Halorhodospira halochloris: one gene and its partner. The main gene of each other region encodes a partner of the protein of the gene in region 2 in a complex. Links are inferred from orthologs where the notes say so. Each region holds a gene or a part of one and is shown on either strand. Other genes may lie near its edges.

Evidence for each region. The genes of interacting proteins can lie anywhere in the genome.
Region 1: the proteins of cheY (region 2) and HH1059_RS11525 are in contact, whole or in part, in a solved structure (PDB 1A0O), measured with the Escherichia coli proteins. The link is inferred for Halorhodospira halochloris from one-to-one orthologs.

The regions. Positions count from the first base shown.
Region 1 is NZ_AP017372.2:2,516,893-2,520,044, reverse strand. The notes cover bases 187-3,152. They hold HH1059_RS11525 (chemotaxis protein CheA), read left to right. Parts: upstream 187-535; coding sequence 536-2,770; downstream 2,771-3,152. Other genes in these bases: HH1059_RS11520 (chemotaxis protein CheW), read left to right, coding at 2,909-3,152; HH1059_RS11530 (response regulator), read left to right, coding at 187-502. In the rest of the region: HH1059_RS11535 (STAS domain-containing protein), read left to right, coding at 1-37; more of HH1059_RS11530, read left to right, coding at 140-186. UniProt on the Escherichia coli protein: Involved in the transmission of sensory signals from the chemoreceptors to the flagellar motors. CheA is autophosphorylated; it can transfer its phosphate group to either CheB or CheY.
Region 2 is NZ_AP017372.2:2,339,906-2,342,934, reverse strand. The notes cover bases 103-2,945. They hold cheY (chemotaxis response regulator CheY), read left to right. Parts: upstream 103-1,252; coding sequence 1,253-1,639; downstream 1,640-2,945. Other genes in these bases: HH1059_RS10585 (chemotaxis protein CheA), read left to right, coding at 2,532-2,945; HH1059_RS10590 (protein phosphatase CheZ), read left to right, coding at 1,645-2,421; HH1059_RS10600 (RNA polymerase sigma factor FliA), read left to right, coding at 466-1,209; HH1059_RS10605 (MinD/ParA family protein), read left to right, coding at 103-469. Also shown: more of HH1059_RS10605, read left to right, coding at 1-102; more of HH1059_RS10585, read left to right, coding at 2,946-3,029. UniProt on the Escherichia coli protein: Involved in the transmission of sensory signals from the chemoreceptors to the flagellar motors.

The DNA of each region.
Region 1 (3,152 bases), 180 kb from region 2 along the record:
GGGTGTAGTAGAAGAGGTGCGCGGTGATTCCGTGTGAAATGGAATAGGCAGGGGGCGCCTGGGACTTTTTGGGTTGAGGCCGAAGAGATGGAACTGAACAACGTATTTTTAAATTTTGAGGTGCGGGGCGTGAGCTGAAATGGTAAAGATCCTTGCTGTAGATGATTCAGCATCAATGCGCCAGATGGTCACTTATACCCTTAAACAGAGTGGCTTTGAGGTTACTGAAGCGGTTGATGGTAAAGATGCTTTGACGAAAGCCAAGGGCGGCAGCTTTGATCTGGTAATTACTGACGTAAACATGCCTAATATGGACGGCATTACCCTGGTAAAAGAGCTTCGTGCCCTGCCGGCTTTTAAATTTAAGCCAATCTTGCTGCTGACGACCGAGTCGGCGCCGGAGAAAAAGCAAGAGGGTAAGCAGGCCGGTGCTACTGGTTGGCTGGTGAAACCCTTTGACCCTGACCAGCTGATTAATACCATCAAAAAAGTGGTCAGCTAGGGGGCAGGCGCTGCAACCGCCAGGGGAGACAGTATGAGCGTTGATCTCAGCCAGTTTCTGCAGACCTTTTTTGAAGAGAGCTTCGAGGGTCTAGATACGATGGAGTCGGGTCTGCTTGAGCTAGACCCGCAACAGCCCGACAAGGAAAACCTTAACACGGTATTCCGCGCAGCACACTCAATCAAAGGTGGGGCCGGGACCTTCGGGCTTACCGCCATATCCGATTTTACTCACCGGATGGAAACACTTCTTGATCGCCTGCGCAGCGGCGAACAGGCAGTTACCGCGGAAGCGGTAAGCGCCCTACTATCTGCGGTTGATTGCCTGCGCAGTATGTTAGAGGCGATCCAGGCCGATCAACAGCTCGATAGTGATGCCCTAAGTGCGGCTCAGCGGAGCTTGGACGAGCAGCTTGCAATAGGCAGTTCAGGCACTGGGAGCAATGGCAAAGATGGGGGTGCTGCCTCAAGTCCGGGTGCTGACAGCAATGGGGCAGCTGCCGGCGGTGCGCGCAGCGGTGGTGATGGGAGCGCTGGCGCTGGCGGCGGTAAAGGTAATGGAGATAACCATCACGGCTGGCGCATTCACTTTGAGCCAGAGCCGCATCTGCTAACTACCGGGAACGATCCGGCCCGCTTGTTCAGAGCCCTAGCCGATCTGGGCGAGTTGAAGGTTGAGTGCAATAGTTCTGGTCTGGTTCCTTTTGAAGAACTCGATCCTGAGTCTTGCTACCTCTCCTGGGATCTGCAGCTGCACGGCAAGGTTTCACGTGAGGATATCCGCGAGGTCTTCGAATGGGTTGAAGACGACGCCGTTATAGAAATTGAGCCACTAGCTGGAAAGGCCCAATCTTCAGCCTCTGCAGCCAAAGATGAAGAGCTCGAGCAAGCTAACGAATCGCACTCCGCAGCCGGGGGAGATGCGCCCGCTGCTGCATCTGTGCCTGCCAATCAGTCAGCGAATGCGGCGGACGCTGCGCCAGCAACTGATGCCAAGGCCTCTGCGGCCAAGGCGCAGGCGGGAGCTAAAGGGGGCGATGGCACCGCTAAGAAGTCCAAGAGTTCCAGTTCTATAAGAGTAGACACCGGCAAGATTGACGCCCTGATAGACATGGTTGGCGAGCTGGTGATTACTCAGTCTATGCTCAGCCAGATCGGCAAGGAATTTACTCAGGAGCGCCTCGAGGAGTTACAGGATGGCCTAGCTCAGCTTGAGCGTAATACGCGCGAGCTGCAGGAGAGTGTCATGCGTATTCGCATGGTCCCGATCAGCTTTGCCTACTCGCGTCTGCCGCGGATAGTCCATGATACAAGCAGGGCCTTGGGCAAAGAAGTCGACTTCAACATGGAAGGTGAACAGACCGAGCTGGACAAGACGGTCATGGAAAAGATTATCGACCCGCTGGTCCACTTGGTCCGCAATAGCGTCGATCATGGCATAGAAATGCCCGAAGAACGTCAGGCCTTGGGTAAGCCGCAAAAAGGCCAGATAACTATTGATGCCTACCATAAGGGCGGCAATATAATCATTGAGATAGGCGATGATGGCAAGGGCATAGACCGCGACAAGCTGCTCAATAAGGCGCGCCAAGCGGGTTTGGTAGAGGATGGAGCTGAACTCGCCGATAGCGAGGTCTTTGATCTGATTTTTCACCCCGGCCTGTCTACCCACGACCAAGCCACGGAGTACTCCGGGCGGGGCGTGGGCATGGATGTCGTCAAGCGCAACATCCGCTCTCTCTCTGGCAGTCTCAATGTTCGCTCGAGCGCCGGGGTGGGGACAACCATTACCATCTCGTTACCGTTAACCCTCTCAATACTTGATGGGCAGCTGTTCCGGGTTGGTGATCAGACCTTTATTGTGCCGCTGGTCTCGGTTATCGAGTCGCTGCAAATTGATAGCAGCAAGGTTAGTCGGGTTACCAGTAGAGGCGAAGTCTACCACTGGCGCGAGGGTTATGTGCCGATAGTGCGCCTGCATGAGCTTTTTGATACCGAGCCGTCGCGCAACGAACTCGCTGGCGGTTTGATGGTTATCGTCGAGGATGAGGACTCCTACATCGGGGTATTTGTGGATGATTTGCTGGATCAGCAGCAAGTGGTTATAAAGAGCCTTGAAGCCAACTACTTACGGGTTCCAGGTATAGCCGGCGCAACCATACTGGGTGATGGAACAGTAGCGCTAATACTCGATATAGCGGGGCTGGTCGAGATGAGTCGAGGCGGTCCTCGGCAGCCGGTAATACCTGAGCGTGAAGAGGCCGACTAGTACTGGCTAGAAAATGGTTGGTCAGACGTAGCATGGTCACCGGGTACGGGAGCGAAGATGACAGAGCAAAGCGAGCAACAGAATTTGGCAAGCGAACGAACCGCGGCCTTAGGCAGCGGTGCGGACACGGTTGATGCTATGCAGGCGGCAGCAGATGGCGAGCAGTATCTGACCTTTACCCTCGGTGATGAGGAGTATGGCGTTGATATCCTGCGGGTGCAGGAGATCAAGGGCTGGCAAAAGGCGACCCCGATCCCCAATACGCCACACTATGTGAAGGGGGTAATAAACCTGCGTGGCACTATTGTGCCGGTGATAGATCTGCGTGAGCGTTTCGGTATGCAAGCGCAGGAGTACAGCAAGTTTACCGTTGTGGTGATGG
Region 2 (3,029 bases):
TGATACAGCAGCCGGCATTTCGGAGAGCGTAGTAAACTTCGTTAGGGCTTGCAGAGAGCTGATAATAGTTGCATGTGATGAGCCATCATCTATCACCGATGCATATGCACTTATAAAGGTGCTCAACCGCCATGGGGTGGAAGGCTTTCACATGGTCGCAAATCGGGTTAGGAGCCAGCGTGAAGGGCACATGCTGTACCATAAATTGGCGATTGCTACAGAGCGTTTCCTAAACCTGCGTCTCGACTTTCTGGGTTCTATCCCTGAAGATGAACGCCTAAGGCGTGCTGTGCAGAAACAACAACCGGTGGTTATGGTTTATCCAAACAGTCCCTCAGCGCGAGCTTTCGGAGAATTAGCCAAGCGTATTGGTAGCTGGCCGGCACCGAGTGGTGCGGCCAGTGATCTGGAGTTTTTTGTTGAGCGTCTGATTGAGTACAGCATCGTCCATGGAGAGATGGCCGGATGAATGGTCACGCCATGTACACGGCAGTTGCCTCACAGGGCGACGAAGACCTGGTTACCCGTCATGCCTCTCTGGTTAAACGGATAGCTCACCACTTGGCTAGTCGTTTACCAGCCAGTGTGCAGCTGGAGGACCTCATTCAGGCAGGCATGATCGGCTTGTTAGAGGCGGCGCGGCAGTATGATTCCTCACAAGGGGCAAGCTTCCAGACCTATGCTGGGATACGCATCCGAGGCGCCATGCTGGATGAGATCCGCCGGCTTGATTGGACGCCGCGCTCTGTGCACCGCAAGGGGCGTGATGTTGCCGAGGCGGTCAGGCAAATTGAACACAGAACTGGACGCGATGCTCGCGACCATGAGGTCGCCGAGGCAATGGGAATTTCCATTGCGGAATATCATAGTATTCTGCAGGATGTATCGACAGCGCGCGTGTTCAGCATCGATCAGGAAGACCCCAACACCGGCGAGGTTCATGAGCCGCAAGGCAGCGACCCTGGGCCGTTGGTCATACTTCAGGATGATGCGTTTCAAGCTGAGTTGGCCGAGGCGATACGCGAATTGCCGGAACGCGAGCGTTTGGTGATGGCTTTATATTATGATGAAGAGCTGAATCTACGCGAGATTGGTGAAGTACTTGAGGTCTCGGAGTCACGGGTCAGCCAGATTCACGGCCGCATCATGCTTAAATTGCGCAACCGTCTGGCTGACTGGACTCGAGAAAACCAGCAACGAACGGCGTGAACTAGCCTCAGAATAGGGGGGCAATGTGGCAGCGGACAAGAAAATGAAAATCCTTGTTGTGGACGACTTTTCCACGATGAGGCGAATAATCAGGAACCTGTTGCGCGAACTCGGCTACAACAACATAGTTGAGGCCGATGATGGCAACACTGCGCTGCCCATACTGCAGAAGGGCGGGATTGAATTCCTCATAACCGACTGGAATATGCCCGGTATGACCGGTCTGGACTTGCTCAAGAACGTCAGGGCTGACCCTAACCTGAAGGACTTACCGGTTCTTATGGTCACTGCCGAAGCTAAGCGTGAGCAGATCATGGAGGCTGCCCAGGCAGGTGTGAACGGCTATGTAGTTAAGCCCTTCACGGCGGCCACGCTGCGCGAAAAGATCGATAAGATTTTCGAGCGAGTCAATGCCGGGGGTGGGGGTTGAGCAGTATGGCCTTAGACAGCACTACTCCCGAGAATGCATCGCTGGAGGATTATCGTTCTGCTGCTCAGCAGTTGCTTGAGTGTGTCGATGCTGGGGACGTAGAGGGGGCGCAGAGTGTAATTGATGATCTCACGCACCTGAGGGAAACCGAGCTCTTCCGAGAGCTGGGCACCTTGACTCGTGAATTGCATGAGGCGATCAAGGCCTTCCACTACGATGAGCGCCTTGCGGATATAACTGAATCCGAGATACCCGATGCTCGCGAGCGGCTCAACTACGTTATAACCATGACCGAGCAGGCTGCTCACCGAACTCTGACGATGATCGAGGAGACAACGCCGCTGGTGCAGTGGGTGGCTGAAGAGGGTGAGCGGCTGGCCGAGCGCTGGCAGGCTTTCCGCCAGCGAGATCTTGATGTTGAGCAGTTTCGGCAGTTGTGCCGTGATCTAGATGAGTTTCTCTCCCACCTTCAAGAGAACGGCCACAAGGTTACATCGCAGTTGAATGATGCCCTTATGGCTCAGGATTATCAGGATCTTACCGGACAGATAATCCGTCGGGTAATAGCCCTGGTCGAAGAGGTGGAAGGGAACTTGGTGCAGCTGGTCAGGATTTCCGGTCAGCGCATAGTAGATGATCCGCAGCGTTCTGAGCGCAAGCAGAGCGAGGCCAGTGAGCGCATGCAGAAAGGTGAAGGGCCGTCGATTCCGGGTGGCGATAACGAGGGCGTAGTGAGCGGCCAAGATGAGGTAGACGATCTGCTCTCAAGCCTTGGTTTCTAGTTGGCGCTTGCTAGCGCGCGCTCCCTGCGTGGCAGCTTAGAAATTGGCAAATAAACCCGGATGTGCTGTGACAGCTTGGGTTAAATATATCAATAGCGGAGGCCTCAACGATGGCCATCGACCTCAACGATGATATTGTGCAGGATTTTTTGGTCGAGTCTCGAGAGATACTCGAGCGCCTCGGTGGTCAGCTCGTTGATCTTGAACAGCGTGGCGATGACAAAGAGCTACTGAACTCGATATTTCGCGGGTTTCACACCATCAAGGGCGGTGCAGGCTTTTTGGGGCTCAATCCGCTAGTGGAGATATGCCACCGTACGGAGGATATCTTTAACCTGCTCAGAAACGGTGAGAAACAAGTCTCGGCGGACTTGATGGATACCGTTTTGCAGGCCTTGGATATCGTAGTGGAGCAGTTTGGCCAGATTGAGCAAGGTCATGATCCCAAGCAGGCCCCGGACACCCTGCTGCAATCACTCGATCAGCTCAAACAGCCGGATGGCGCCGCCGGTGCTAGCGGTAAAGCTGGCACGAGCGGCGCAGCCCCGGAGCAACAGTCGCAATCATCTGCTGGAATGAGTGAAGCCGACTTCGAGCAAATGCTCAGT